Regions from separate parts of the Streptomyces sp. NPDC005955 genome, predicted to be linked through region 2. Evidence: riboswitches for the same ligand, from Rfam matches in the RefSeq annotation. Region 2 holds a riboswitch; each other region holds the start of a gene.
The links. Region 2 has a riboswitch for cyclic di-AMP ahead of ACFYOU_RS22880 (M23 family metallopeptidase). Riboswitches for the same ligand answer to the same signal wherever they lie in the genome.

Region 1 (7,627 bases), on a different contig from region 2:
ACCAGGGCGACGTTGTTGATGCCGAAGGACTCCTCCATCGGCGTCAGCTTGTACAGGTGCTCCAGGACGGCCTCCGGGACGAAGCCGTTCTTGATCTCGATGACCAGTCGCAGCCCGTGCGCGCGGTCGGTGAGGTCCTTGACGTCCGCGATGCCCTGGAGCTTCTTGGAGCCCACCAGGTCCTTGATCTTCGCGATGACCTTCTCGGGGCCCACCGTGAACGGCAGCTCCGTGACCACCAGGCCCTTGCGGCGGGCCGTCACCGGCTCCACGGAGACGGTCGCGCGGATCTTGAAGGTGCCGCGGCCGGTCTCGTAGGCGTCCCGGATGCCGGACAGGCCGACGACCCGGCCGCCGGTGGGCAGGTCGGGACCCGGCACGTGCTTCATCAGGGTCTCCAGGTCGGCGCCCGGATACCTGATGAGGTGGCGGGCCGCCGCGATGACCTCGCCCAGGTTGTGCGGCGGCATGTTCGTCGCCATGCCGACGGCGATCCCCGACGAGCCGTTCACCAGCAGGTTCGGATAGGCGGCCGGCAGCGCCACCGGCTCCCGCTCCTGGCCGTCGTAGTTGGGCGCGAAGTCGACGGTGTCCTCGTCGATCGACTCCGTCATCAGCGAAGTGGCGTCCGCCATCCGGCACTCGGTGTACCGCATCGCGGCCGGCGGGTCGTCGTTGCCGAGGGAACCGAAGTTCCCGTGCCCGTCGACGAGGGGCAGCCGCATGGAGAAGGGCTGCGCCATCCGCACCAGGGCGTCGTAGATCGACGCGTCGCCGTGCGGGTGCAGTTTGCCCATCACCTCGCCGACGACCCGGGCGCACTTCACGTAGCCGCGGTCGGGGCGCAGGCCCATCTCGTTCATCTGGTAGACGATGCGGCGCTGCACCGGCTTCATGCCGTCACGGGCGTCGGGCAGCGCCCGCGAGTAGATGACCGAGTACGCGTACTCGAGGAAGGAGCCCTGCATCTCGTCGACGACGTCGATGTCGAGGATCCTCTCCTCGAAATCGTCGGGCGGCGGGGTCTTGGTGCTGCGGCGGGCCATCGCTGCTGCGGCTCCTTCACATGTGTGCCAGGACAGGGAACGGGTACGGATGCCGACCATTGTGGACCGCCGCGCTGACAACGCGGACCGCGACCCGTCCGTTCGACCCGCCACGCATCTCGCTGTCGGCGTAGCCCGGCCGGGAACTTCGCCACCCGTCGCTGCGCTTGCATACAGTGGCAGGACCGGTAGAACGACTTTGTCTTCCCGCGGTGCTCTCCGCGGTTTCCGCGATCGAAGGGACGTACATGCCCATGGGTCACACGGCCACGCAGGCCGGCTCCGGCGGCCTGACAGCAACAGAACACCGCCTGGCCAACGGCCTGCGCGTGGTGCTCTCCGAGGACCACCTGACCCCGGTCGCCGCGGTCTGCCTCTGGTACGACGTCGGTTCGCGCCACGAGGTCAAGGGCCGCACCGGTCTGGCTCACCTCTTCGAGCACCTGATGTTCCAGGGCTCGAAGCAGGTGCAGGGCAACGGCCACTTCGAGTTGGTGCAGGGCGCGGGCGGCTCGCTGAACGGCACCACCAGCTTCGAGCGCACCAACTACTTCGAGACCATGCCCGCGCACCAGCTGGAGCTGGCGCTGTGGCTGGAGGCCGACCGGATGGGCTCCCTGCTCGCCGCCCTCGACCTCGAATCGCTCGACAACCAGCGCGACGTCGTCAAGAACGAGCGTCGCCAGCGCTACGACAACGTCCCCTACGGCACCGCGTTCGAGAAGCTGACCGCGCTCTCGTACCCGGAAGGGCACCCGTACCACCACACCCCGATCGGTTCGATGGCCGACCTGGACGCGGCGACCCTGGAGGACGCGCGGGAGTTCTTCCGCACCTACTACGCGCCCAACAACGCCGTGCTGTCCGTGGTCGGCGACATCGACCCGGAGCGCACGCTCGCCTGGGTCGAGAAGTACTTCGGTTCCATCCCGGGGCACGACGGCAAGCCCGCCCCGCGCGACGGCGCCCTGCCCGACGTCATCGGCGAGGAACTGCGCGAGGTCGTCGAGGAGGAGGTGCCCTCGCGTGCGCTGATGGCCGCCTACCGGCTCCCGCAGGACGGCACCCGCGCCAGCGACGCGGCCGACCTGGCGCTCACCGTGCTGGGCGGCGGCGAGTCGTCCCGCATCTACAACCGGCTGGTCCGCCGCGACCGCACCGCCGTGGGCGCCGGCTTCGGGCTGCTGCGCCTGGCCGGCGCGCCCTCGCTGGGCTGGCTGGACGTGAAGACCTCGCACGGCGTGGAGGTCCCGACCATCGAGGCGGCCGTCGACGAGGAGCTGGCCCGCTTCGCCGCCGAGGGGCCGACCCCCGAGGAGATGGAGCGCGCCCAGGCACAGCTGGAGCGCGAGTGGCTGGACCGGCTGGGCACGGTCGCCGGCCGCGCCGACGAACTGTGTCGGTACGCGGTCCTGTTCGGTGACCCCCAGCTCGCCCTGACCGCCGTCCAGCGGGTCCTGGACGTCACCGCCGAGGAGGTCCGGGAGGTCGCCGCGGCGCGCCTGCGGCCCGACAACCGCGCGGTGCTCGTCTACGAGCCGCTGGACCACCCGGAGCCCGACGCGGACGGTGCCGCCGACGCCGGGGCCGACGAGAACGCAGACGAGGAGGCGGCCAAGTGACCGAGGCCCAGCCAGTCGTGACCATGGACTTCCACCCCCAGCCGCAGCCCGGTGACGCCCGCCCCTGGGCCTTCCCTGAGCCCGCCCGCCAGACGCTGGGCAACGGCCTGACCGTGCTGCGCTGCGACCGCCCCGGACAGCAGGTCGTCGCCGTGGAGGTGCTGCTGGACAGCCCGCTGGACGTCGAGCCGGCCGGCCTCGACGGGGTCGCCACCATCATGGCGCGGGCGTTCTCCGAGGGCACCGACAAGCACACGGCCGAGGAGTTCGCCGCCGAGCTGGAGCGCTGCGGCGCCACCCTCGACGCGCACGCCGACCACCCCTGTGTCCGGATCTCCCTCGAAGTGCCCGCCTCCCGGCTGCCGAAGGCCCTCGGGCTGCTCGCCGACGCCCTGCGCGCGCCGGCCTTCGCCGACAGCGAGATCGAGCGCCTGGTCCGCAACCGGTTGGACGAGATCCCGCACGAGACGGCCAACCCCGGCCGGCGCGCGGCCAAGGAGCTGTACAAGCAGCTGTTCCCCGCCGACGTCCGGATGTCCCGCCCGCGCCAGGGCTCCGAGGAGACCGTCGCGGCGATCGACTCGGCCGCCGTGCGCGCCCTCTACGAGAAGAACGTGCGGCCCGCCACGGCGACCGCCGTCATCGTGGGCGACTTCACCGGCGTCGACGTCGACGCGGTCCTCGCGGACACCCTGGGGGCCTGGACGGGCGGTCCGGCGACCCCGCGCCTGGTGCCCCCGGTGACCGCCGACGACAGCGGCCGGGTCGTCATCGTGGACCGCCCGGGTGCGGTCCAGACCCAGGTGCTGATCGGCCGTCTCGGGGCCGACCGGCACGACCGGGTGTGGCCGGCGCAGGTCCTCGGCACCTACTGCCTGGGCGGCACGCTCACCTCGCGGCTGGACCGCGTGCTGCGCGAGGAGAAGGGCTACACGTACGGCGTGCGGGCCTTCGCCCAGGTGCTGCGGTCGACGGCGAACGGCACGGGCGCGGCGCTGCTCGGCATCTCCGGTTCCGTCGACACGGCGTCGACCGGGCCCGCGCTGGAGGACTTGTGGAAGGTCCTGCGCACGCTCGCCGGCGAGGGGCTGACGGACGCCGAACGGGACGTCGCGGTGCAGAACCTGGTGGGCGTCGCCCCGCTGAAGTACGAGACGGCCGGGGCCGTCGCGGGCACCCTCGCCGACCAGGTCGAGCAGGAACTCCCCGACGACTACCAGGGGCTGCTGTACCAGCGGCTCGCCGCCACCGGCACCGTGGAGGCCACGGCGGCCGTCGTGAACGCCTTCCCGGTGGAGCGTCTGGTGACGGTGCTGGTCGGCGACGCGACGCAGATCGAGGAGCCGGTGAAGGCGCTGGGCATCGGCGCGGTCACGGTCGTCTCCGGCTAGTGACGACCGCGGTGGGTGCCGTTCCGTCGTCCGACGGGACGGCACCTCCGTGCGTCCGGCCGGCGTTTCACGCACCGTCAGTGCGGCGCCCCCGGGCGCCGGGGCCGGATGTCCCGAAAGCGCCGGACGTTGCGGTCCGCGGTGTGGCGTGCGCAACAAAACCGCCGATCCGTTTGTCGTAGGAATGATCTCCGGCTTAGCGTCAGGTCGACTGCCCGTCGTGCGGTACGCCGCAGCCGCGGCACCGGACAGTCATCGCCGAGTCCCCCGTACGGCGCGAGCCAGGGGAGCCGGGGACCCAACCGTCCCTGGGGTGAATCGGACGCCCGTCGCCACGCGGAGGGGGTCCGTAGGAGACCTTCCTGCTCCGAACCCGTCAGCTAACCCGGTAGGCGAGAAGGAAGGAAAGGACCACCCACTTCATGGCGTTCACCCGCGCCACCGGGAAGCACCGTCGTCCGACGCGCATGTCGCGCACCACCGCCAACGTCGCGGGCGTCGCCACGCTGACCACCACCGGTGTCATCGGCACCCTCGCCTCCCCCGCGCTGGCCGTCGACGAGCCCTCCCCCCTGGAGGACACGGGGCTCACCAAGACGATCTCCATCGGGGACGCCGTCGCCGACGAGATCGACACCCAGGCCGCGGTGCAGCAGATCGCCGCCGACGAGGCCGCCGCCCTGAAGCTCGTCGAGGCGGAGACCAAGCAGCGCCTCGCCGAGCAGAAGCGCCGGGCCGAGGCCGAGGCCGCCAAGGAGCGCGAGGCCGAGGAGCGGGCGGCCCGCGAGGCCGAGCGCAAGCGCCTGACGACGTACGTCAGCCCCGTCGCCGGTGGCCACGTCTCCACCTCCTACGGCGCGGGCGGCAGCATCTGGTCCTCCGGTACGCACACCGGCATCGACTTCCACGCCGGCACCGGCACCCCGATCCAGTCCGTCGGCTACGGCACCGTGGTCGAGGCCGGCTGGGGCGGTGCCTACGGCTACAACGTCGTCATCAAGATGCACGACGGCACCTACACCCAGTACGCGCACCTGTCGTCCGTGGCCGTCACCGCGGGCCAGTCGGTCACCGCGGGCCAGCAGATCGGCCTCGCCGGTGCCACCGGCAACGTGACCGGGGCGCACCTGCACTTCGAGGCGCGGGCGAGCGCCGAGTACGGCTCCGACCTCGACCCCGTCGCCTATCTGCGCGCGCACGGCGTGTCCCTCTGAGCCTCCGCCCCCCAGGACGGCACCACCGAAAGCCCCGGCCCCGGCCGGGGCTTTCGTCGTTCCCGGACCGCGGGCGCCGTACCGGCCGAGCACCCCGTGGCCCGGTGGCCGGCGGGTAATCCCCGTCCGGAAATTCCAGAGAACGGTGAAGGACGGTCGGAAATTCCGGCGAGCTGCAATAGAGTCACCGAATCAATGTCGATCGACCGCGATTCGCGGGCACGGAAGCGGAGGTCCCCCCATGCGCATTCCCGCCCATTCGGTGTGCACGGCCATTCGGGACGACATCGTCAGCGGTGCGCTGGAGCGTGGGAGCCGACTCACCGAAGACGTGCTCGCCCGCCGCTACGGCGTCTCCCGCGTCCCGGTGCGCGAGGCGTTGCGCACGCTGGAGGCCGAGGGGTTCGTGGTCACCCGCAGACATGCGGGCGCCTGCGTCGCCGAGCCGACCGACCGGGAGGCGGCGGACCTGCTCGACGTGCGACGGCTGCTGGAGCCCCTGGGGGCGTCCCGCGCGGCCGAACGGCGCACGGACGCCCATCTGAAGGTGCTGCGCGGACTGGTGCGCCTGGGTCAGGAGCGGGCGGGGAACGGGACCGGGGACGAGTTGCGCGCCCTGGGCAGCTGGTTCCACGAGACGCTGATCCAGGCGTGCGCCAGCCACGGGCTGATCGCCATGCTCACCCAGGTGCGGCACAAGACCGCCTGGATGTACACGGTCGAGCCCGCTCAGCGGCCCGCCGAGGAGTGGGCGGAGCGCGGCGCGATCGTCGACGCGGTGGCCCGGCGCGACGCGGAGCGGGCCGGCAGGCTGATGGCCGCGCACACGGAGCGCGGGATCGCGGCCCACCGCCGCAAGGCCGCGCGTCGCCCGGATCCGCTCCGGCGCTCGGGGACGTCGAAACATCCCGTCAACACGGGAAGCGTCGTCCCGTAACAAAGGGCCGCGACGATGTGACCGTCGATCACCGGCGCCGCGCTTGGCGAAAGAATTCGCCGGAATACGTCGCGTCGTGGTGTCATTTGTTTCGCGCGGCGATCGCGCCGAGATAGCGCGGGGAATTTCGGGAATGCATCCCCGAATGTGCGGCGCGGACATTCACTGGTTTCGCGGGTGTCCCTCGAATTCGACGGACACCCACGCGCGGACCGGGGTCAGACCGTTTCGGGAAGCTGTTCCAGGCCCTCGGCCACCAGCTTGGCCAGTCGGTCCAGGGCCGCGTCCGCGCCCTCCGCCTCGGAGGCGAGGACGACTTCCTCACCGCCGTGCGCACCGAGCCCGAGGACCGCCAGCATCGAGGCGGCGTTGACCGGGGCGGCGTCGCCCTTGGCGATCGTCACGGGGACGCCGGTGGCCGAGGCCGCCCGGACGAAGATGGAGGCGGGGCGGGCGTGGAGACCCTCGGCCCAACCGACGTTGACGCGGCGCTCAGCCATGTGATGCTGCCCTTCGGGTACGCAAGGTTGCAAGGCTCTGTTCGGTTGTCTAGACCAGTCTCCCACAGCGGTGGCCCTCATCCCCAGGGCCGGCGGAACGCGTGTCCACACCGCCCGGTCGGTCGCCCGCCGGTTCCGTACCTCCCGCCCGGTGCCGCCGCTGCCCGCCGCCCCTCGGACGTCGGACCGCGCACGCCCGGTCGGCGCACCGCCCGACCGGGCGCGGTGACCTCAGCCTGCCCCGCCCCCGCCCGGACCGCGACCCGTACGCTGGCCCCATGCAGAACCCGCCGGACCAGCACGAGTACCCCTCCCACTGGGAAGCCGACGTGGTGCTGCGCGACGGCGGCACCGCGCGCATCAGGCCCATCACGGTCGAGGACGCCGACCGGCTGGTCAGCTTCTACGAGCACGTCTCGGACGAGTCGAAGTACTACCGGTTCTTCGCCCCGTACCCGAAGCTCTCCGACAAGGACGTGCACCGCTTCACCCACCACGACTTCGTGGACCGGGTCGGCCTCGCCGCGACGGTGGGCGGCGAGTTCATCGCCACCGTCCGCTACGACCGCATCGACGCCCACGGCAGGTCCGCTTCCGCACCCGCCGACGAGGCGGAGGTCGCCTTCCTGGTGCAGGACGCCCACCAGGGGCGGGGCGTCGCCTCCGCCATGCTCGAACACATCGCCGCCGTCGCCCGGGAGCGCGACATCCGCCGCTTCGCCGCCGAGGTGCTCCCCGCCAACACCAAGATGATCAAGGTGTTCACGGACGCCGGCTACCAACAGAAGCGCAGCTTCGAGGACGGCGTCGTCCGGCTGGAGTTCGCCATCGAGCCCACCGAGGCGTCCGTCGCCGTGCAGCGGGCCCGCGAACAGCGCGCCGAGGCCCGCTCGGTGCAGCGGTTGCTGCGCCCCGGT
Region 2 (7,627 bases):
CCGAGGCCGAACCGGAGGTGCGGGGGATCGCCGCGATCCACGTCGGCACCACCGGGATCTGCGACTACGGGACGGTCGCCCGGCGGCTCGCCGAGCTGTCCGGCGCCGAGATCCGCTACGGCGCCGAGGTCGTCCGCATCGACCGCCGCCCCGACCGCGGGGTCGCCGTGCGCACCGCGGCCGGCGAGGTGGTGCGCGCCCGGGTCCTGGTGAACTGCGCGGGACTGCACTGCGACCGGATCGCCCTGCTCGCCGGCGACGACCCGCAGATGCGGATCGTGCCGTTCCGCGGCGAGTACTACGAGCTGGCCCGACCCGAGCTGGTGCGGGGCCTGGTCTACCCGGTGCCCGATCCGGCGTTCCCGTTCCTCGGGGTGCACCTGACGCGCGGCGTCGACGGCGGCGTGCACGTCGGACCCAATGCGGTGCCGGCGCTCGCCCGCGAGGGCTACGACTGGGGCACGCTGCACCCCGGGGAGCTCGCCGGGACGCTGCTGTGGCCCGGCTCCTGGCGGATAGCCGGCCGGCACTGGCGCTACGGCGGCGGCGAGCTGCGCCGCTCCCTGTCCAAGAAGGCGTTCACCCGGGCGGTGCGGCGGCTGCTGCCCGCCGTCACCGAGGACGACCTGGTACCGACCGCGGCCGGTGTCCGCGCCCAGGCCGTGCTGCGGGACGGCACCCTCGTCGACGACTTCCTGCTGCGCGAGGGCCCCCGTACCGTCCACGTGCTGAACGCGCCCTCGCCCGCCGCGACGGCCTCGCTGCCGATCGGCCGGGAGGTCGCGGGGCGCGCGCTGCGGATGCTCGAAGCGGCGGGCGCCCACCGCTGACCCGGACGGTGGGGGTGGGACGCGCGGGACGCGGGGGCCGGCGGGGGCTCCGTAGAATCGCTGTCACTGTGTCCGAGCATGACGAATCACCCCAGACGCCCCGGCCGGCCCCGCCCGCCGGGCCCGACGCGCCCGCGACCGCCGACGCCGGTGCCGCTGACGCCGGAGCCGCTGACACCACGGCCACCGACACCACCGGTGCCGGCACCGGTGGTGGGGACGCCGCGCCCGGCCGGCCCGCCCGCTCGCGGATGTTCCCGCCCGGCGAGGGCCCCGCGCCCGACCCCGCCGGGGCGCACTTCGACCGCCGCATCCGCAGCTTCCAGCCGCGCCGCAGCCGGGTCACCCGGGGCCAGGAGGACGCGATCCGACGCCTGTGGCCCGCCTGGGGCCTCGACGTCGACGGCAGCCGCGTCCTCGACCTGGACGCACTGTTCGACGGACTGCCCGTGGTGCTGGAGATCGGCTTCGGCATGGGCGAGGCGACCGCGCGGATGGCCGCCGCCGACCCCGGCACCGGAATCCTCGCCGTCGACGTGCACACCCCCGGCCAGGGCCATCTGCTGGGCCTCGCCGAACAGGCCGGACTCACCAACGTACGGGTCGCCAACGGCGATGCGATCATCCTGCTGACCAGCATGGTCCCGCCCGCCGCGCTCGACGGGATCCGGGTGTACTTCCCCGACCCCTGGCCCAAGAAGCGGCACCACAAGCGACGCATCATCCAGCCGGAGTTCCTCACCCTCGCCGCGAGCCGGCTGAAGCCGGGCGCCCTGCTGCACTGCGCCACGGACTGGGAACCGTACGCCGAGCAGATGCTCGACGTGCTGACCGCGCACCCCGATTTCGAGAACACCCAAGCCGACGGCGGCTTCGCCCCACGGCCCGCGTTCCGTCCCCGTACCCGGTTCGAGGGGCAGGGACTGGACAAGGGGCACCTCGTGCGCGACGTCCTGTTCCGCAGGTCCGCCTAGGCACGTCCGGCCGGGCGCCCCACGGGGGCGCCCGGGCACACGCGGCGCCCCGCGGCATCGCGCGGGCGCCGGGTGGAGCCTTAGGGTCGGGGCAATGGCCCTCACCCCTGTGCACCGCCCGACCGGGGACGACGACCCGTCCGGTCCCGCGCGTGCACCCGCCGTCGTGCCGGACCACCCCGTCGCCGCCCCGGCCCCCGTCGGCCCGGCGGTCCCGCCCCGCGCGCCCTGGTGGCGACGGCGCGGCGTACGGATCGGTGCGCTCACCGGGGTCCTCGCCCTGTGCGGGGTGGTGCTGTTGGCGCTGGTGCGCGAGCAGACCGGGAACGAAGGGTTCCTGGTGGGGCTCGGGCTGGCGGTCCTGCCGGTGCCGCTGCTGGTGGCCGCCTTCCGCTGGCTCGACCGGGTGGCCCCGAGGTCCTGGCGGGACCTGGGCTTCTGCTTCGCGTGGGGCTCCTGCGCCGCCGCGCTGATCTCGATCGTCGCCAACAGCTTCGCCACCCACTGGATCGCCGACCGGACCGCGGACCCGGACGGCGCGGACACCCTCGGCGCCACGGTGATAGCGCCGGTGGTCGAGGAGTCCGCGAAGGCCGCCGCGATCCTGTTGATCTTCCTGTTCCGGCGGCGGGGCCTCACCCGACTCGTCGACGGGCTGGTGGTCGCCGGGGTCACCGCGATCGGGTTCGCGTTCACCGAGAACATCCTCTACCTCGGTACCGCCTTCGACACGGACCGCAGCAACGGGGACGCCGGGCTGGCCTCGATGACCGCGCTGACCTTCTTCGTCCGGGTGGTCATGTCACCGTTCGCCCACCCGCTGTTCACGGTGCTGACCGGCATCGGCTTCGGGCTGGCCGCGCAACTCGCGCCCCGGCTGCGGGTCCGCCGGGCGCTCGCCCCCGCCGCGGGCCTCCTGCTGGCGATGGGGCTGCACGCGCTGTGGAACGGGTCCACCACCTTCGGGGACTTCGGGTTCTTCCTCGTGTACGGGGCGGTCATGGTGCCGGTGTTCGGGCTGCTGACCTGGCTCGCCGTCTGGGCCCGGCAGCACGAGCTGCGCATCCTCCGTGCGGAGTTGCCCGCGTACGTGGCGGCGGGCTGGCTCGGTCCGCCGGAGCCGGTCGCCCTCGGTTCGCTGCGGGCCCGCCGGCTCGCCCTGGACCACGCCCGGCGCCACGGCGGCCCCACGGCGCGGCAGGCGGTGCGCGCGTACCAGCAGTACGCGACGGCCCTGGGGTTCCTGCGGCACCGGGGCGACCGGGGCGGGGCGGGCGCCGACTTCGTCGTCCGTGAGCGGGCGTTGCTGGACGCGCTGTGGGAACTGCGGCGGTGGGCCCGCCCCTCGCTGGCCCACGCCGCCTTCATGACGGCGCCCCGGGCCCTGGCGCACCCGCCGCACGCGTACCCCACGTCGTACGCGTACCCCGCGCCGTACGGGGCGCCCGCGCCGTACGGGTCCGCGGCTCCTCCCGCGTACGGCGTTCCGGCGGGGTACGGCCACGGCTACGGCTACCCCACGGCGTACGGTGTCCCGCCGGGCCAGGGCGCCCCGTACGGTCACGGACACCCCACCCCGTACCGTCCGTACGGCGGTCCCGGCGGTCCCGGCGGTCCCGGTCCCTACGGGCCGTAGCGGGGTCAGGCGGACGCCTCCGTCAACAGGGAGAGTTCCGCGTCCGTCAGCTCCAGGTCCGCCATCGCGAGGAGGGCGGTGAGCTGTTCGGGGGTGCGGGCGCTCGCCAGCGGGGCGGCGATGGTCGGGCGGGAGGCCAGCCAGGCGAGGGCGATGGTGGCGAGCTCGGCACCGCGGTCGCGGGCGACCGTGTCGAGGGCGGCGAGCACCCGCTGGCCGCGCACGGTCGTCAGATGGGCGGCCGCCGAACCGGACCGCGCGCTGTCGACGCTCGCTCCGGGGCGGTACTTGCCGGTGAGGAAACCCGAGGCGAGGGCGAAGTAGGGCACGGACGCGAGCCCGTTGCGGGAAGCCACCTGCTGGAGGCCGCCCTCGTAGGTGTCCCGGGAGACCAGGTTGTACTCGGGCTGGAGGACGGCGTACCGGGCCAGGCCCTCGCGGTCGGAGAAGTCGAGGGACTCCTGGAGTCGTTCGGGGGTCAGGTTGGACGCGGCGACGGCCCGCACCTTGCCCGCGGTGACCAACTCGTCCAGGGCGGCGACGATGTCCTCGACGGGGACGGAGACGTCGTCGAAGTGCGTGTAGTAGACGTCGATGTAGTCGGTGCCCAGCCGGGTGAGGGACGCCTCGGCGGCGGCCTTGATGGTGGTGGGCGACAGGCCCTTGAAAGCGGGGTGGGCGCCGACCTTGGTGGCGACGACGACCTCGGCGCGGTTGCCGCGCGCGGCCATCCACCGGCCGATCAGGGACTCGGACTCGCCGCCCTGGTTGCCGTCCGCCCAGACGGAGTAGGAGTCGGCGGTGTCGACGAAGTTGCCGCCGGCGCCCGCGTAGGCGTCGAGGACGGCGAAGGTCTGGGAGGTGTCCGCGGTCCAGCCGAAGACGTTGCCGCCGAGGGCGAGCGGGAAGACATCGATACCGGACGGGCCCAGCGGGCGCAGAGTGGTCATGGCCCCAGTCAACACCGTGGCCCCCGCGGCCCCTTCCCGGGGACCGGCGGGCCTGACGTCGGAGGGTGAACGCCAGGACCGTCGGCGCCCGGACGTGGGGGACGGCCCGCCTCGCGGCCGGGCGCCGGACCTTCGTCCGACGCCGCCCGGACCGCGTCGCCGCGGCCCGCCCGTCGACCGGTCCGCTAGAGGCTGAGGCCCTTGCCGCGCAGGTAGGCGGCCGGGTCGATGCCCGCGCTGCCGCCGCCGGGGTGGACCTCCAGGTGGAGGTGGGCACCGGTGACGTTGCCGGTGCCGCCGACGCGGCCGATGACCTCGCCGGTGGTGACCTTCTGACCGACGCTCACACCGATCGACGACTGGTGGGCGTACCAGAGTTCGGTGCCGTCGTTGAGGGTGAGGACGGTGCGGTACCCGTACGAACCGGACCAGCCGGCCTCGGTGATGGTGCCGCTGCCGATGGCCTTCAGGGGGGTGCCGGTCGGGGCGGCGAAGTCGAGGCCCGTGTGGGAGCCGGAGGACCACATCGCGCCGGACTGCCCGTAGGTCGAGGTCAGCGTGTACGAGGAGAGGGGGAGGGAGAAGCTCTTGGCGAGCTTGGCGATGCGTTCCCGCTCGGCCTTGGCCTTCGCCTCGGCCGCCGCCTTCGCGCGCTCGGCCTCCTTCTTCTTCCGCTCCTCTTCCTTCTTGGCCTTCGCCTCGGCTTCCTTCTTGGCCTCGACCTTCGCCTCGGCGGCGGCGGCGTCCTTCGCGGCCTTCTCCACGGCGGCCTTCTCGGCGGCGGCGCGGGTGGCGCTCTCGGCCTGGTCCTGCTGCTGTTCGGCCTGCTGCATGATGCGGGCGCGCAGGGCCTCGCCGGCGTCGGTGGCACCCTCGGCGGTGTCGGCGCTGGTGACGCCGGCGCCGGTGAGCGGGGCGACGGCGGGCGCGGCGGCCTGGGTTGCGGTGTCCGCGGAGGAGTCGCCGGGCATGATCGAGCCGATGTCGGGCATCGATATCTTCACGGCCGGCTTGCCGCCCTGCGCGGTGGCGATGCCGCCCGCGCCGACCGCGGCGATGACGCCGACGCCGAGGACGGTGGAGCTGCGGGCGAGTCCGCCGCGCTGTTTGGCGACGCGGTGCCGACCGCGAACGGGTCGGACGGTGTCGGCGGTCGGGTTCCAGACCTCACGGGTCTCGCCCTCGGTCACCTCGGGTCCGAAGACCCGGCCGTAGGGGGAGGAGGGGGCCCCGTCCTCGGCCGATTTCGGCACGTAGGGAGCTTCGGGGGCAGGCCGATTGGACGCCACTGAGGCGTACTCCTTTCCTTCCTTCTCGCCTACCGGGTTAGCTGACGGGTTCGGAGCAGGAAGGTCTCCTACGGGCGTCCTTGGAGAAGGCTGCCCGATTCACCCCATGGTGGTGGTTCCCCGGTTCCCTTGCGGGATTCGGCGCGTGCGCACGGAGCCGACTCTGGTGACGGCTGGGACGACCGCGCTGCGTTATCGAACGTTAATAGACCCGGGGGCCGGATTCCAAGCGCTTCCGGTTGATCGTTCCGGCCGATGGCCGGGACTTATCGGGACACGGGCGGGCGGAACAGGGCGAGTTGACAGTTGGACAATATTCCCCGACGCAGAGAACTTTCTCTGACGGTGGCTCAGTTGTTATCGACGGGGAGGGCTCCGTCACGGGGTGTGAGTGGGTGGTCCGGACGGGGTGACGATGTGACAGAAGTGGTGGGAGTGGCGGGAGTGGCGTGCCGGGTGTTTCAGGGCCGGCGGACCGCGAGCAGCGCCAGGTCGTCCTCCGAGCCGCCCCCCGTGTGCCGGACGACGTCGTTGATGACGACGGCGAGCAGGGCGTTCGGACCGGGGAAGGTCCGGCCGCGCAACCGCGCCACCGGGTCGTAGAACGCACCGTGCGCGTCCCGCGCTTCGGAGAGCCCGTCGGTGTAGCCGAGCAGGGTCGTACCGGAGGGGAAGGGCGCCTCGTCGCAGCGGTCGGGCCACACCCCGAGGTCGGCCATGCCCAGGGGCAGCGCGGGGCGGCCCGGGTCCAGCACGGTCAGCGCGCCGTCCGGGGCGAGCAGCAGGGGCGGCGGGTGCCCCCGGTTGAGGACCCGTACGACGTCCTGCCCGTGCGGGAGTTCGGCGAGGACGGCGGTGGTGAACCCCTCGAAGTCGTCGACCCCGCGCCGCCGGGTGCCCTCCCGGGCCAGCGCGCGTTCCAGCCGTCGGGCCACCGCCTCCAGGGTCGTCTCCTGCTCGGCGGCCTCCCGGAACGCCCCGATGAGCACCGCGACCGCGGACACCGCGGTGATCCCCTTGCCCCGCACGTCACCGACCACCAGCCGGACCCCGTGCGGGGTGTCCTGCACGGCGTAGAGGTCGCCCCCGATGGACGCGTCGGCCTGCGCGGCCTCGTAGCGGGCGGCGACGTCGAGGCCGCCGATCCGGTCGGCGGGCTCCGGCAGCACGGCGCGCTGGGCGGCCTCCGCGATCTCCCGTGCGGAGGCGAGCCGGGCGTTGCTGCGCCGGGCGAGGCCGTTGATGACGACGGCGAGCACGGACACCGTCACGATGGTCGCCAGGTCGGTGATGGCGTCGGCGCGCGCCAGCCCGCCGTCCGCGGACCGCTCGCCCACCGAGGCGGCGCAGGCCATCAGCCCGACGGCCACGGTCCCGCGGCGGCCGTAGAAGGGCGCGGCGGCCAGCGGTGCGGCGGCGAAGAGGGGGGAGGCGGTGAGGTGCAGCGGGGTGAGCTCGTCGTAGAACAGTCCGATGACGATCAACAGGACGGGCAGCACCCGCACGAACCAGCGGCCCCGGCGAGCGGTGCGACGGTGCCGGCCCGCACCGGGTACGGGGTCGGGTGCCGTTTCCGGTGCGGCGTCGGGCGCCCGGTCGGGTACGGGGTCGGGTGTCCGGTCGGGGGACCCGGCACCGCCGGTCGGCTCGCCTCCGTGGCCCACGTACCGTCTCCCGCCGCCTCCGTACCCGTCACCGCCCGCCGCCCCCAGGTTTGCCCCGCCGGGGACGCGCAGCGAGCCGTACGGGCCGTACGGGTGAGCGCGGACGACGGGCGGCGGCCACCCGGACGCACCCCGGACGCACCGAAGGCCCGGAAGCACTGGGCTTCCGGGCCTTCGGCCTGAGTAGCGGGGACAGGATTTGAACCTGCGACCTCTGGGTTATGAGCCCAGCGAGCTACCGAGCTGCTCCACCCCGCGTCGGTAAACCCGACTCTACACCACTC
Region 3 (7,627 bases), on a different contig from region 2:
ACGCCCCCTGGCCCGACCGGGCGGTGATCCCCGCGCCGCGCCCCCAGGCCCCCGCCCCGCCCGCCGCCACGGCCACCACGACCACCGGGCGGCCCGACGTGGCCACGGCCGTCGACGAGGTCAAGCAACTGCTCGGCGAGGGGCGCATCACCCAGGCCGTCGACGTCCTCGGCGCGATCCTGCCCACCGCCGCCGCCCAGCACGGCGAACGCTCACCCGTGGTGCGGACCCTGCGCAAGCAGTACGCGGCCACCCTCATGGACGACGGCCAGTACCGGCGCGCCCTGCCCGAACTGCGCCGCCTCGCCGACGAGCGCACCGCCGAGACCAGCCCCGCGGACCCGCAGGCCCTGCGCTTCCGCTACGACGCCGCCCACTGCCTCGAACAACTCGGGGAACCCGCCGCCGCGCTCGCCGAGTACCGGGCGCTGCTCCCGCACTACGAGAACCCGTACGCGGGCAACGCGCACACCGCGGGCGACCCCGACCTGCCGTTCGAGATCCGCCGCCGGATCGGGCACCTGCTGCTCGCCCTCGGCGACCGGACCGCCGCCCACGACACGCTGCTGCGGCTGCTGCACGACGTGCGGGCCCACCACGGACCCGCCCACCCCCTGCCGGTGGAGGTCCAGCGCACGCTCCAGTGGCTGGGCCAGGTCGGGAGCTGACGCCGGGCGGACGTCCCGGGGCCGGGGGTGACACGCGTACCCCGGCCGCAGCCGGATCGTTGGTGCATCGGGGCCGCCGCCACTTCGGCGGAATCAGGTCTGCCGAACCAGTGGCCGAACCACCGGCCACTGCCTACCATCGATCACCGCACGACTTTGTGCACCGAAGCACAATCTCGCCGCCGGGAGGCTCCTTTGCACCGCCGCCGTCGCATCGCAGTCACTCTCTCCACCGCCGCCCTGCTCGCGGCGACCCCCCTGCTCACCGCCTGCGGCAACGACGCGCGGCCGGGCGCGGCGGCCGTCGTCGGCGAACAGCGGATCACCGTCGAGCAGCTGGAGAGCCGGGTCAACGCGGTGCGCGCCGCCCAGCGCGCGGCGATCAAGGACGACGAGGGCTACGAACGCGCCCTGTCCGGCAGCGGGCAACTGGCCCGGGCCACCCTGCACACCATGGTCCTCGACCGGGTCCTCGACCGTGCCGTCACCAACGCCGGGGTCGAGGTGTCCCGCAAGGACGTGCAGCAGCTCCGCAAGGGGCTCGCCCGGCAGGCGGGCGGCGAGCAGGGCCTGCGGGTGGCCTGGCTCCAGCAGTACAACGTGCCCCCGAGCCAGCTCGACGCGAGCCTGCGCACGGAGATCGGTGCGCAGAAGCTGTCCGAGCGGCTGGGCGCCGACATGAACACCGAAGCGGGCCAGAAGGCGTTCTGGAAGGCGCTCTCCGAGGCGTCCGACGAGTTGGACGTCCGTCTCAACCCCCGGTACGGGAAGTGGGCGGTCGCCGAGAACGGTCGGGTCGGCCGGGTGGACGGGTCCACCCCGTGGGTGCGTACGGTCACCCAGCCCAGCCCGGCGGCCACCGTCACCTGATCCGCACCCCGCGGGCGGGGGCCCCTTCCGGCACCCCGCCCCGGGGTGGGCTAGGTTCGTCGGGTGAGTGAGAACAACGTGACCGGCACCGGGTCCGCGGGCCGGATCGTCCTGGTCACCACCAGCCACCGAGTCGCCCCCGGCCTGCTGTCCTGGACCGCCTGGCACACCCTGCGCACCGCGGACCGGGTGCTGTGCGCCGACCCGGACCACCCCCAGCTCCCCTATCTGCGGGAGGCCGGGGTCGAGGTCGAGATCGCCACCCCCGACGCCCGGGAACTGGTCGGCGGAGCGGCGGGCCGCACGGTGGTCGTCCTCGCCCAGGGCGAGGGGGAGTCGCCGCTCACCGACGGCCTGGCCCGGCTCGCCGGCTCCGGTCGCACCACCATGCCGGACCTGGAACTGCTGCCGGCCTCCTACGACCTGCCGGGCGCCCGACTCCTCGACCTCGTCCAGGTCATGGACCGCATCCGCCTCGACTGCCCCTGGTCCTCGCAGCGGACCCACCGGGACCTCGCCAAGTACGGCATCGAGGAGGCGTACGAACTCGTCGAGGCCATCGAGGACGGCGACCGGGACGAACTGCGCGAAGAGCTCGGGGACGTCCTCCTCCAGGTGGTGTTCCACGCCCGCATCGCCGAGGAGGACGAGTCCGCCCCGTTCTCCGTCGACGACGTGGCGGCCGGGATCGTCGCCAAGCTGGTCCACCGCCACCCCCACGTCTTCGGGGACGCCACCGCGACGACCCCCGAGGACGTCCGCGAGCTGTGGTTGCGCACCAAGGCGGAGGAGAAGCGCCGCGATTCGGTCACCGACGGCGTGCCGCTGGGGCAGCCGGGCCTCGCGCTCGCCGCCAAGCTCGCCTCCCGGGTCCGCTCCCGCGGTCTGGACGTGCCGCTGCCCACCGGCGACGACCTCGGCTACGCCCTGTTGGCGATGGCCGTGCGCGCCGAGGCGGAGGGCACCGACCCGGAGGCCGCGTTGCGCGCCGCCGCCCGCGCCTACCGGGACGCGATCCGCGTCGCAGAGCACGCCGAGCAGGGCCGGGGCACCGAGCACGCAGTGGACGCCGAGCAGGGCCGGGGCACCGGCGCGGACGGCTGAGCGCGGTGTCCGTGCCCAGTCACCCGGCCGGGGCGCGGGACGAGCCGGCGCCGCCCCTGTTCACCTGGGAGTTCGCCGCCGACCCGTACCCGGCGTACGCCTGGCTGCGGGAGCACGCCCCGGTGCACCGCACCCGGTTGCCGAGCGGCGTCGAAGCCTGGCTCGTGACCCGCTACGCCGACGCCCGGCAAGCGCTCGCCGACGCCCGGCTCAGCAAGAACCCGGCGCACCACGAGGAGCCGGAACACGCCAAGGGCAAGACGGGCATCCCGGGCGAACGCAAGGCCGAGCTGATGACGCATCTGCTCAACATCGACCCGCCGGACCACACCCGGCTGCGGCGGCTGGTCTCCAAGGCGTTCACCCCGCGCCGGGTGGCCGCCTTCGCGCCCCGGGTGCAGGAGCTGACGGACCGCCTCATCGACGGTTTCGCCGAGCGCGGCGAAGCGGACCTCATCCACGAGTTCGCCTTCCCGCTGCCCATCTACGCCATCTGTGACCTGCTGGGCGTGCCCGCCGAGGACCAGGACGACTTCCGGGACTGGGCGGGCATGATGATCCGCCACGGCGGCGGGCCCCGGGGCGGTGTCGCCCGCTCGGTGAAGAAGATGCGCGGCTATCTGGTGGAGCTGATCCACCGCAAGCGCGAGACCCTCGGCGCGGCGGGCGACGACGACCTGATCTCGGGTCTGATCCGCGCCTCGGACCACGGCGAGCACCTCACCGAGGGCGAAGCGGCCGCGATGGCGTTCATCCTGCTGTTCGCCGGGTTCGAGACCACCGTGAACCTCATCGGCAACGGCACCTTCGCCCTGCTCACCCACCCCGAGCAGCGGGCGCTGCTCCAGCGGTCGCTGGCCGAGGAGGGGGAGGGCTCCCCGCTGCTGGACACGGCGGTCGAGGAACTGTTGCGGTTCGACGGCCCGGTGGAGATGGCCACCTGGCGGTTCGCCACCGAACCGCTGCGTCTCGGCGGCCGGGACATCGAGCGGGGGGACCCGGTGCTGGTGGTGCTCGCCGCGGCGGACCGCGACCCGGCCCGCTTCGACCGGCCCGACACCCTGGACCTGACCCGGCGGGACAATCCGCACCTCGGATACGGCCACGGGATCCACTACTGCCTCGGCGCGCCACTGGCCCGGTTGGAGGGTCGCGCCGCGCTGGTCACCCTGCTGCGCAGGCTGCCTGACCTGCAACTCGCCGCTGCTCCGGAGGAATTGCGGTGGCGCGGCGGCCTCATCATGCGGGGCCTGCGGACGTTGCCCGTGCGGTTCGCTCCGGCCGCCGTGACCAGCAGTGGTGACGTCAGATCAGTTCCGTGATGCCTGCGTGATCTGCGCTGCATTGACTTGTGACAGGCGTTCGACTCCGGCTACCTTCACGACGAATCGGCCGCCCCCAGCCGCCGTGTTCGGTCCTGCTGTCGTACGAAAGGCCACCGCATGCTCTCCGGGAACGGTCGTCATCGACGCCCCCGACAGGCCCCCCCTCTGGTCGTTGCGGCCGGGGTGACCAGCTCCGCGATCGTCCTTCCGCTGCTCGGTGCGAGCGGTGCGACCGCGGCGGAGGCAGCGACCTGGGACCGGCTCGCGGAGTGCGAGAGCGGCGGCGCGTGGAGCGCGAACGACGCCAACGGCTTCTACGGCGGTCTCCAGCTCACCCAGGAGGCGTGGGAGAAGCACGGCGGGCTCACCTACGCGGTCAGTCCCGACCAGGCCAGCCGGTCCCAGCAGATCACCGTGGGCGAGCGCATCCTGGCCGCGCAGGGACCCGCCGCCTGGCCGGGGTGCGGCGAAGCCGTGGGTCTCGTCAAGGGCGGCCCGGCGGCGGCCGTGGACCCGGGCGTTCCGTCCAAGTCGGACAAGGGGAACAAGGGCAGCGCGGTCATCGACACCGCCCCGGGCGGGGTGGCCGCCGGCAAGTCGGACGGGTCCCGTTCCACCGCGGACCGGCCCGCGTCCCAGACCCCCCGACCGGCGGAGACGACGGAACCCGGTTCCTCGACCTCGCCGAGCGCTTCGGAGGACGCCTCCGGTTCCGCCGCTCCCTCCGACGGCGCCACTTCCCCCGGCGCCACGGGTTCTTCGGGACCCTCGGACTCCGCCGACCCCTCGGACCCGTCGAGTTCCTCCCCGTCGTCCGAGGCGTCCCCGGGGGAGTCCTCGTCGAGCGGCGACCCGGGAGACGGGACGCCCGGCAAGGGCACCGGCAGCGAGTCGGCCGAGCCCGGCTCGTCGTCCCCCTCGCCCGGCGCCTCCGACGCGGCCACGGACGCCTCGGCGACGACCGGGGCGAAGGAGGGTTCGGGCCGTCACCGCGGCGCCCCGGCGGCCGAGGAGGCCGCCGCCTCCCGGGAGGGCGACAGTGCGGCGGAGCACGCTTCGCGCAGCAGTGCATCCCGTGACGAACTGGACAAGTCGTACACGGTGCAGTCCGGTGACAACCTGTCGGCGATCGCCGACTCCCAGGGCGTCGAGGGGGGTTGGTCGACCCTCTACGACAGCAACAAGGGCACCGTCGGAACCGACCCCGACCTCATCCTCCCTGGCCAGAGCCTTGACCTGGCGCCCGAAGCGCCCGAAAAGAAGCAGTAGTTCGCTCGTTAATGTCCGTTTTGAGGTGTGGGGCGGAAGTGAGACATGGGTCTCATCGACCCGGCTGAGCTTTGAGTTTCGGCCCGCCCCATGCCTACGGTCAGGGCCGTTCGCCAATGCGGGCACCGACCTCCGTCACGCCGAATCCTGCCGACGGAAGTTCGGGAAAAGTCGACGCGTGAAGCGCCGTGGGCAGGAGCGGGGGACCCAAGGTAAGCGCCGGACGGGGTCGTTCGGGGAGTCGAATGAGACTCCCCGGGAGACGACCGGACGGCTAGGGGTGGAGCCGCGCGCTGGACGCGCGGCCGGGCACTCACTCGGCCCGAACCCGACAGCTCACCTCGTATGGCGTCGGTGAGGGGATGTCTTCATGCTGCTTTCCGGCAAGGGCAAGCACCGCAAGCCCAGCAAGGCCACTCGTATCGTCACCCTCGCGGGGGTCACCGGAGCGGCCGTCGCCGCCCCGCTGCTGACGGCGACCAGTGCGTCCGCCGCCACCGCCGCCGAGTGGGACCGCGTCGCCCAGTGCGAGTCGGGCGGCAACTGGTCCATCAACACCGGCAACGGTTACTACGGCGGCGTCCAGTTCTCCGCCTCCACCTGGGCCGCCTTCGGTGGGACCAAGTACGCGCCCACTGCCAACCTGGCCACCAAGGCCCAGCAGATCGAGATAGCCGAGAAGGTCCTCGCCGGCCAGGGCAAGGGTGCCTGGCCGAGCTGTGGCGTCGGCCTCTCCAGCACCCCCTACGGTGGCGGCGCCGCCGAGCAGCCCAAGCCGCAGACCCAGCAGCCGCAGCAGAGCGCCCCGGTGCAGCAGGCCCAGCCGAAGCAGCAGCAGCCGCAGCAGACCGAGCAGCGCGCCTCCCGCGCCGAGGACCGCGCCCCGGCCGCCCCGGCGCAGCCCGCCAAGCCGGCCGCGCCGACCAAGACGGTCGAGACCCCGACCGGCAAGAAGGTCGCGAAGGGCGACGGCGAGTACAAGGTCGTCAGCGGCGACTCGCTCAGTGCCATCGCCGAGGCCGAGGGCGTCAAGGGCGGCTGGCAGAAGCTGTACGAGCTGAACGACGACATCGTCGACGACGCCGACTTCATCTACCCGGGCCAGCAGCTCCACCTCTCCTGACCCCCGCTGAACCGGTGGTCACCGCAGGGCCCCACGGGCCCCACGGGACCACTCCCGGCTCCGGCCCGCCCCGGTCGTGAGCCGCACCCCCCGGTCCCGGGCCGTGCCCCGGCCCGGCCGGGAACCCGTCCCCTCGGGTCAGTCCGCCCCGGTGTGCCGCCCCCGTGCACCGGGGCGGCGGTGCGTTCCCGGCCGGCCGGGGACGCGTTGCGCCCCGAACGCGTCGGAGCTCAGGTGTGGGACCCCGAGCACATTTGTTTGCCGACGGAACAATTTGGTTTCCGTTTGTCCACGAGCCGGGCGGCCGGGTGGCCGAAGTCCCGGGGGCCGTTAGGCTCAGGGGCGGCGGGGCCACCGGCCCCGCATCACTGCGTCACATCCCAGAAGGAGATGCTCGTGCCGTCCATCGACGTCGTCGTAGCCCGGGAAATCCTGGACTCCCGAGGCAATCCCACGGTCGAGGTCGAGGTGGGCCTCGATGACGGCAGCACCGGCCGTGCCGCCGTACCGTCCGGCGCCTCCACGGGCGCCTTCGAGGCCCTGGAGCTGCGTGACGGTGACGCCAACCGCTACGGCGGCAAGGGCGTCGAGAAGGCCGTCCTCGCGGTCATCGAGCAGATCGGCCCGGAGCTCGTCGGTTACGACGCCACCGAGCAGCGCCTGATCGACCAGGCCATGTTCGACCTGGACGCCACCCCGGACAAGTCCTCGCTCGGCGCCAACGCCATCCTCGGCGTCTCGCTCGCCGTGGCGCACGCCGCCTCCGAGGCCAGCGACCTGCCGCTGTTCCGCTACCTGGGCGGCCCCAACGCGCACCTCCTGCCGGTGCCGATGATGAACATCCTGAACGGCGGCTCGCACGCCGACTCCAACGTGGACATCCAGGAGTTCATGATCGCGCCGATCGGCGCCGAGTCCTTCTCCGAGGCCCTGCGCTGGGGCACCGAGGTCTACCACACCCTCAAGAAGGTCCTGAAGTCGAAGGGCCTCGCCACCGGCCTCGGCGACGAGGGCGGCTTCGCCCCGAACCTCGGCTCCAACCGCGAGGCCCTGGACCTGATCCTCGAAGCGATCAAGGAAGCCGGTTACGTCCCCGGCCAGCAGGTCGCCCTGGCGCTCGACGTCGCCGCCTCCGAGTTCTACAAGGACGGCGTCTACCTCTTCGAGGGCAAGGAGCGCACCGCCGCCGAGATGACGGACTACTACGCCGAGCTCGTCGACGCGTACCCCCTCGTCTCCATCGAGGACCCGCTGTTCGAGGACGACTG
Region 4 (7,627 bases), on a different contig from region 2:
CGGCACCCAGGGCGACATCGTGCGGGTGCACCCCGGCGAGGAGTGGCTGTACGTCCTGTCCGGGCGGCTGCGGCTGCGACTCGGGGACAGCACCCATGTGCTCGCGCCCGGCGACAGCGCGCACTTCGACTCGCTGACCCCGCACCGGATCGGCGCCGCCGACGAGGACGGCACCGACCTCCTCTTCGTGCACACCTTGTTGCAGAGCCCGACCGCCGCGCTGTGCCTAGGCCCGACGGACGTCCACACCCCGGGAGACTTCCGATGACCGAGCCCGTTCCCCCCACCGACCCGGCGGCGCCCCCGGCGGTCCAGCCGGTCCAGCGCCCCCGCATCGAGGACAAGATGCCGCCGAGCATCTGGATCCGCCTGCTCATCTACGTCGCGGTCGGCCACCTCGTCGCCGCCTTCATCTGGCTGCTCTTCGAGGTCGGGGCCAAGTGAGCTGATCCGCCCCGGGTCCGGTACCCCGGTGGCGGACGCGCCGGGCCCCCGGTGTCCGCGCCCCGCGGTGCACCCGGGGGCCCGGCGCTGACGTCAGTCGAGCAGCCGGGACCGGAGGCGGGCGCGCAGGTCCGGCGTGAGCCCGATGGCCCGGGTCAGGTAGGCGTCCGTGCCGCCCCAACATCGATCGATGCTGTCGAAGGCCGCCGCCAGGTACTCCGAGCGTGCGTCGAACAGCGGGCTCAGCAACTCCATCACCTCCGGCGCGTACCCGTCGACCGCGTCCGCGCTGCGCTGCACCCGGTACCGGCGGTGCGCGGCGTTGGACTTCAGGTAGTCCTCCTCGATCGCGTCCCGTTCGACGCCGAGGGCGAGCAGGGTGACGGCGATGGACAGGCCCGCCCGGTCCTTGCCCGCCGCACAGTGTAGGAGCGCCGGCACGCTGTCCTCCGCGACCGCCCGCAGCACCCGTGCGTGCTCCACGGTCCGCTCCTCGATCAGTACGCGGTACGACGTGACCATCTGCTCGACGGCCCGTCCCCCGGCCAGGAGGTCACGGAGCTGGGCGAGGTCGCCCCGGCGCACCATCCGCCAGAACTCCGCGCCGTCGGCCGGGTCGCTCAGCGGCAGGTTGACGTTGCGCACGCCGGGCAGTTCCACGTCATGGCCGTCGAGCCCGCGGTCGGCGTCGTTGCGGAAGTCGAAGATCGTGTGCAGCCCCAGCCCGGTCAGGTACCGACGGTCCTCGTCGGTCGCGTGGGCGAGGTGGCCGCTGCGGAACAGCACCCCGTGTCGGACCCGCCTGCCGTCCGCGGTCGGCAGACCACCCAGATCACGGAAGTTGCGCACGCCGGTCAGTTCGGGCTCGGTGGACGGGATCTGCTGCGTCACGGGGGCTCCTCCCAGTCCCCCGCCGGCGCCGTCCGTCGGCGGGGCGCTTCAGACGATACGACATCACTTGCTCGGACAATCACCTTGCACGAGGGCTTTCGTCGGTGATCCCCGGTCATGTCATGCACGAGGGAATCCACCGGCGAAAGGATGATTTGCGCCTTTGGTCGGATTGGGCGGCTTTGGCTCAACTGGACAGGAAATAAGGCACCCTAGGGGGATGCGTCGTGACCGGGATCATAGTGGTCACGGTGGGTGGTGATCGCCGGTTCGTCGGCTGCCCGCCCCGGCCCGGGAATTGGCGTCCGCGAACCCCGCCGCCATCGACGCAGGGTGACCGGAACGGACGGCGAGGATCAAGAAATCGCAGGCCGCTGACGGGTGCTCGGTTGTCCGGGCCGTTCCCGCTCGCTTAGCGTCACGCTCACTCCGGGCGGACGCCTAGTCCTGCCGCCGCTCGGTAGCCCATCTCACCACCCGACATCGGCAGGAGCGGGGAACCCACACGCAGTACGCCGCATCCGGGCGACCGGACCGGCTCGGGGTGAAGCCGCGCGAGCGCGGCCGGGCAGCTCCAGCCCGAACCCGACAGCTCACCTCGTAGGCGCCGGAGAGGAACGCACCATGCCCGCGACGGGAAAGCACCGCCGCCCCAAGTCCGCCCGGCTCGCCCGGACGATCGCCATCGCCGGAACCGGTGGCGCGGCAGCGCTCGCGCTGCCGCTGATCGGCGCCACCCAGGCCCAGGCCGCGACCCCGCAGTCCGCCTCCGCGCTCGCCCCCGCGACCTCGGTCGCCGTGGCGGCCCAGACCGCCCCCGAGGCGCCCGCGCAGCAGCGCGCCGGGCTCACGACCTACGCCGTCAAGGTCGGCGACCACCTGTCGAAGATCGCTGACGACCAGGACCTGCGCGGCGGTTGGCAGCGGCTGTACCAGGACAACCGGACCGTCGTCGGATCGAACCCCGATCTGATCACCCCCGGCCTCAAGCTCACCCTCGGCGGCAAGGCCGCCGCCACGGCCACCGCGCCGAAGCCGGCCGCGCCGAAGCCCGCCGCCCCCCAGGCCGCCGCGCCGAAGGCCGCTGAGCCGAAGCCCGCCGCTCCCCGGGCCGCGCAGCCCGAGCAGGCGACCCCCGCGGCCCCCGCCGCCCCGAAGCCCGCCGCTCCGAAGCCCGCCGCCCCGAAGGCCGTGCCCGTCGCGGCCCAGGCGCCGGCCGCCACCGCGAGCGCCGGCGGCTACACGCTGCCGGTCGCGAGCGGTGTGGGCACGCCGTACCGCGCCTCCGGCAGCATGTGGTCCAGCGGCTACCACACCGGCGTCGACTTCAGCGTCCCCTCCGGCACCCCGCTCAAGGCCGTCGGTCCCGGCACCGTCGTCTCCGCCGGTTGGGCGGGCGCCTACGGCAACCAGGTCGTCATCCAGCTCGCCGACGGCAAGTACGCCCAGTACGCCCACCTCTCGCAGCTCGGCGTCTCGGCCGGCCAGTCCGTCTCGGGCGGCCAGCAGATCGGCACCGCGGGCTCCACCGGCAACAGCACCGGACCGCACCTGCACTTCGAGATCCGCACCTCCCCGGCCTACGGCTCCGACATCGACCCGCTGTCCTACCTGCGGTCGAAGGGCGTCGCGATCTGACCCCCCGCGGCCACCGGCCGCACCAGCACCCCGCGGGGCCGTATCGGCGGATACGGCCCCGCGTCGCACGTCGGCAGCAGTGTCGAGTGGGGGCGAGGGGAGTCGAGGGGGCCGGGGAGCTGCTATTCCCGACTCGACGAAATGGGGCGCATGGCCTTTATCACGTGCCGTCAAGCCCCAATGGCGCATTATTACGGTGGCGTAGGTCACGTGGGGAGGTGAAAAATGGGCCGACGTGACAGCAGAGTCGACATTCCTCGCCCTTGACGACATCCGGTCCTACGCAGCCGTCGGCGACAGCTTCACGGAAGGCGTCGGAGACCCCGGCCCCGACGGTACGTTCGTGGGATGGGCCGACCGGCTGGCCGTCCTCCTCGGCGACCGGCTACCCGAACCCACCTTCCGCTACGCCAACCTCGCCGTCCGCGGCAGACTCCTCGATCAGATCGTCGAGGAGCAGATCCCCCGGGCCCGGCAACTCGCGCCCGACCTGGTGACCTTCAGCGCGGGCGGCAACGACATCATCCGGCCGGGCACCGACCCCGACGAGGTGGCCGAGCGGTTCGAACGGGCCGTCGCCGATCTGGCCTCGTCCGTCGGCACGGTCATGGTCACCACCGGCTTCGACACCCGTGGCGTCCCCCTCCTCAAGCACCTGCGCGGCAAGATCGCCACCTACAACGGCCATGTGCGGGCCATCGCCGACCGCTACGACTGCCCCGTCCTCGACCTGTGGTCCCTGAAGAGCGTCCAGGACCGCCGCGCCTGGGACGAGGACCGGCTGCACCTCTCGCCCGAGGGCCACACCCGGGTCGCCCTGCGCGCCGGGCAGGTCCTCCGGGTCGGGGTCCCCGCCGACCCCGACCAGCCCTGGCCCCCGCTGCCGCCCCGCGGCACCCTCGAAGTACGGCGCGACGACATCCACTGGGCCCGCGAGTACCTGGTGCCCTGGATCGGACGGCGCCTGCGCGGCGAGTCGTCCGGTGACCACGTCGCGGCCAAGCGCCCCGACCTGCTGCCGCTCTGAGCGGCGGCCGCCCCGCCCGGTGACGCGGGTCCCGGCTCCCGCGTCACCGGGGGCCGGGACCCGCGGGTATCCGCTCCAGCACCCCGCCGGCGAACACGTCGTACAGGGGCAGCGTCTCCAGGTGGACGTACCCGATGTGGCAGTCGCACCGGGCCAGCGGGCAGGCCCGCGGGGCCAACGCGGCACGGTAGGAACCGTCGTACAGATTGCCCAGCTCCGCCGGGACGAAATGACAGCGCCGGACCGTGCCGTCACCGTCGACCGACACCACCGACGACCCCGTCCGGCAGGGCAGGCCCCCGCTGCGGTGCGGATGACGGCTGTACGGGAACAGCGGGTCCAGCGCCGTCCACCGGTCGGCCTCCTCGTCGGTGTACGTGTGCCCCTCCGCGGCGTTCACCCACAGGTACACCTGCTCCGGCAGCTCATCGCGCAGTCGGCGGGCGTGCGCCAGGTGTTCGGGCAGCCCCACGATCCCCACGCTGAACCGCACTCCGCGCTCCGCCAGCCCACGGCACTTGGTGACGAACCGTTCGTAGGGCGTCTGCCCGGGGTGGTACGTGCACCACAGGGCGAGCGTGCCGAGGTCCGCCCCGTCGAGCCAGTCCGTGCGGCCGCTCAGGTTGGTCTGGATCGCGACCCGTTCGACGTGCTCCCGGTGCGACAGTTCCACCAGCGCCCGTCGGTACCAGGACCGCACCAGGCCCTCGCCCCACGGGGTGAACAGCACCGACAACCGGCCGTCCGGATAGGCGCCCGCCCACTGCGCGAACCGTTCCAGCGCCGCCCGGTCCGCCCGCAACTGCTCCCGGCTGTCCCGCCGCTTCGCGAACGGGCAGTACGGACAGTCGTAGTCGCAGGAGGCCAGCGGGCCCCGGTACAACACCGTGAGGTCCACCGCGCTCACCGCGCCTCGTAGGCGGCCATCGCGGCCTGCACCGAGGGCGAGAACAACTCGGGCCCCAACGCGTCGGAGTGCGCCAGCCCCCGGGCCGAAAGGCGCAGCACCCCGGCCGGGGCCGATCCGTCGAGCCAGCCCCGCGCGGCGAACCGCGCCAGCTCGCCAGGGAAGTCGTCCTCGGGGTCCGTACCGAACCGTGCCCGGTAGGACTCCCGCTCCATGCCCCCTGCCTGGAGCAGCGATTGGAGCAGGTGCCTGCGTCGCGCCTCGTCGCCCCCGGTCGCACCTCCCACGTACCGGCCGTGCACCGCCCGGCCGAAGTCCTCCGTCGCCGTGTACGCGTCGATGATCGACCGGACCTGACGCGCGTCGACCGCGTAGTCGAAGGAGTAGTGCAGCGTGGAGGTGTACGAACGCGCCCCGCAGCCCAGGCCGATCATGCCGTCCGTCTGACAGGCGTGGTCCTCGGGCCCCTCGGCGGGCGCGTCCGCACGTCGGAACATCCGCATCGACCGCTGTGCGTACCCGTGGGCGAGGAGGTGGTCCCGACCCACCCGGTACAGCCGCAACCGCTGGGCGTCCCAGGCCCGTTCCGCGACGTCCACCCGGGCGCGCAGCGCAGTGAGGTCGCGGACGTACAACGGGTACAGGTACAGCTCCTCCGGGCGCCAGGCCAGGGCGGCGTCCAGCGAACGGAGCCAGGACTCCTCGGTCTGCCCCTCGATCCCGTAGATCAGATCGATGTTCAGGACGGGTATCGCGGCCTCGCGTATCCGTCCGAGCGCGGCTTCCACGTCCGCCCGCCGCTGCGGACGCACCGCCGCCCGCGCCTCCTCGGGCACGAAGCTCTGCACCCCCAGACTGAGCCGGGTCGTGCCCCGCTCGGCCAGCACCGCGAGCCGATCGGCGGTGGCCGTCGACGGGGACGCCTCCACCGACAGCGGGACCGCCCGCAGGTCCGCGCCCATCCGCAGCTCGGCGATGTCGAACAACCGGGTCAGTTCCCCGGCCGTGAGGAACGTGGGCGTCCCGCCGCCGAACGCCGCCGTCGCGAACCGCACCGGCCCGTCCCCGTCGAGGGCCTCCCGTACGGCGATCGCCTGGCGCTCCAGTGCGTCCAGGTACCGCCGTGACAACTCGTCCGGCGCGCCGATCCGGGTGAACAGGTTGCAGAACCCGCAGCGGACCTCGCAGAACGGTATGTGCAGGTACAGCGAGAGCGCGTCCTTGGGCTCCCCGCGCCACACCTGGGCGAGCCGCGGACCCGGGGCGGGCAGCGGTCGGTACGCGGTCTTGTGCGGATAGGCGTAGACGTAGTGCTGGTAGGGGCGCGGCGGCGCGGACTCCGGCGCCGTCACGACGTCGGTCGGGAAGGTGGTGCTCATCACGGTGCCTCGGTCCGGTTCAGGGTGTCGGGGTCGGCAGGAAGAAGTGGGCGTAGGGGACGGTCCACACCACGTCGTGGCCCAATCGGTGACCGGTGTAGCCGTCGTCCCCGTAGGCCGTGCCGTGGTCCGAGCACACGATCGCGAAGCACCGCCGGCGGCTGCTCATCGCGGCGAACAGGCGTCCCACGTGCCGGTCGACGTACTCCAGGGCGGCGGCGTGCGTCCGGCGGCTGTCGCCGTCCGCCCGGGTCGCGCCCGGCAGGTGGAACCAGTTGGGCTGGTGCAGGGCCGCCACGTTCACGAACAGGAACAGCCGCTGCTCGACGGGGAGCCGGGCCACGATACGTTCCGCCCGGGCCACCTGCGCCTCGAAGGACGTGGGCGACGCGACGCCGAACGCGGGCTCCCAGTGGCTCTCCTGGAACATGCCGGGCAGGACGTCCCCGAGGGCGCCCTGTTTGTTGAAGAACCCCACACCGCCCAGGCACACCGTCCGGTAGCCGGCGCCCGCGAGCCCCGACACCAGGTCCGGGGTGTCGTAGACGAACGTGCGCCGCTCGGTGGTCTCGCTGCCCGCGAACCGGGCGGCGAACAGCCGGGGGTGCGGGCCCGGCGCGGCCGGGGTGGGCAGGAAACCCGCGAACATCGCCTGGTGCGAGGCGTAGGTGAAGCTGCCCGGCGCGTGCCGCTCCTCCCACCGGCCGTTCGGGAGGTGCCGCGCCAGGTGCGGTATCCGGCCCGCGGCGGCGAGTTCGACGGCCACGTCGTAGCGCAGGGTGTCCAGGGTGACGAGGAGCAGGTCGTCACGCCCGACGACCTCGTTCATGTCGGGAGCGTCGGGCTGCTGCTGCGCCGGGGGCGCGGCCCCGACCGTCTCAGGCCGCACGGTCGTCCTCCGATCCCAGGACCCGGCCCCGCCCCTTGCTCAGGAGCGATGCCGCCACCTGTGCCGCATAGGTGTCCAGCCCTTCGAAGCCGCTTCCCGGTAGTCCCGTCAGGCCCGGCAGCAGATCGCCGAAGGCATTGACCTCGGCCACCGCGAACCGACGCCAGCCGATCCCCGGCAGGAGGTCCACCCCCACGCACAAGGTGCCGGGGAAGCAGGCGGCGGCCCGCTCGCAGATCTCCAGGGCGCCGGCCCAACTGCCCCCCGCCCGCTCCACGGCGGCCCGCACCCGGTCCAGATCGCCCCGGGCGCCCCCGAGGTGCAGGTTCGTCATCGGCGAGGTGCTGGTCCGCACCACGGCGTGCGACGCGCGCCCCCCGACCACCACGACCCGCAGGTCCGCCACCCGGCCGTCGAGCGACGCCTTGGGCAGCCAGCGCTCGACGTGCAGA

Region 1: another riboswitch for cyclic di-AMP. It lies ahead of ACFYOU_RS15915 (peptidoglycan DD-metalloendopeptidase family protein); the one in region 2 lies ahead of ACFYOU_RS22880 (M23 family metallopeptidase).
Region 3: another riboswitch for cyclic di-AMP. It lies ahead of ACFYOU_RS02865 (transglycosylase family protein); the one in region 2 lies ahead of ACFYOU_RS22880 (M23 family metallopeptidase).
Region 4: another riboswitch for cyclic di-AMP. It lies ahead of ACFYOU_RS28830 (peptidoglycan DD-metalloendopeptidase family protein); the one in region 2 lies ahead of ACFYOU_RS22880 (M23 family metallopeptidase).

The regions. Positions count from the first base shown of each region.
Region 1 covers NZ_JBIAIF010000005.1:368,441-376,067, reverse strand. Annotated here, with positions in the region: gene ACFYOU_RS15930 (DNA topoisomerase (ATP-hydrolyzing)) at 1-1,046, opposite strand, end outside; gene ACFYOU_RS15925 (M16 family metallopeptidase) at 1,295-2,668, shown strand; gene ACFYOU_RS15920 (M16 family metallopeptidase) at 2,692-4,059, shown strand; cyclic di-AMP (ydaO/yuaA leader) riboswitch at 4,306-4,468, shown strand; gene ACFYOU_RS15915 (peptidoglycan DD-metalloendopeptidase family protein) at 4,482-5,273, shown strand; gene ACFYOU_RS15910 (FCD domain-containing protein) at 5,515-6,210, shown strand; gene ACFYOU_RS15905 (HPr family phosphocarrier protein) at 6,429-6,710, opposite strand; gene ACFYOU_RS15900 (GNAT family N-acetyltransferase) at 6,989-7,627, shown strand, end outside.
Region 2 covers NZ_JBIAIF010000010.1:15,158-22,784, forward strand. Annotated here, with positions in the region: gene lhgO (L-2-hydroxyglutarate oxidase) at 1-830, shown strand, start outside; gene trmB (tRNA (guanosine(46)-N7)-methyltransferase TrmB) at 1,082-1,804, shown strand; gene ACFYOU_RS22870 (PrsW family glutamic-type intramembrane protease) at 1,899-3,440, shown strand; gene ACFYOU_RS22875 (aldo/keto reductase) at 3,446-4,390, opposite strand; gene ACFYOU_RS22880 (M23 family metallopeptidase) at 4,576-5,679, opposite strand; cyclic di-AMP (ydaO/yuaA leader) riboswitch at 5,691-5,833, opposite strand; gene ACFYOU_RS22885 (PP2C family protein-serine/threonine phosphatase) at 6,141-7,343, opposite strand; tRNA gene ACFYOU_RS22890 (tRNA-Met) at 7,528-7,601, opposite strand.
Region 3 covers NZ_JBIAIF010000001.1:666,826-674,452, reverse strand. Annotated here, with positions in the region: gene ACFYOU_RS02890 (protein kinase) at 1-668, shown strand, start outside; gene ACFYOU_RS02885 (SurA N-terminal domain-containing protein) at 864-1,538, shown strand; gene ACFYOU_RS02880 (nucleoside triphosphate pyrophosphohydrolase) at 1,602-2,642, shown strand; gene ACFYOU_RS02875 (cytochrome P450) at 2,648-3,964, shown strand; gene ACFYOU_RS02870 (transglycosylase family protein) at 4,151-5,236, shown strand; cyclic di-AMP (ydaO/yuaA leader) riboswitch at 5,411-5,602, shown strand; gene ACFYOU_RS02865 (transglycosylase family protein) at 5,607-6,359, shown strand; gene eno (phosphopyruvate hydratase) at 6,756-7,627, shown strand, end outside.
Region 4 covers NZ_JBIAIF010000015.1:156,287-163,913, reverse strand. Annotated here, with positions in the region: gene ACFYOU_RS28845 (cupin domain-containing protein) at 1-268, shown strand, start outside; gene ACFYOU_RS28840 (DUF6126 family protein) at 265-444, shown strand; gene ACFYOU_RS28835 (tyrosine-protein phosphatase) at 538-1,335, opposite strand; cyclic di-AMP (ydaO/yuaA leader) riboswitch at 1,797-1,955, shown strand; gene ACFYOU_RS28830 (peptidoglycan DD-metalloendopeptidase family protein) at 1,960-2,973, shown strand; gene ACFYOU_RS28825 (SGNH/GDSL hydrolase family protein) at 3,209-4,000, shown strand; gene ACFYOU_RS28820 (STM4011 family radical SAM protein) at 4,044-4,898, opposite strand; gene ACFYOU_RS28815 (STM4012 family radical SAM protein) at 4,904-6,286, opposite strand; gene ACFYOU_RS28810 (STM4013/SEN3800 family hydrolase) at 6,306-7,115, opposite strand; gene ACFYOU_RS28805 (STM4014 family protein) at 7,165-7,627, opposite strand, start outside.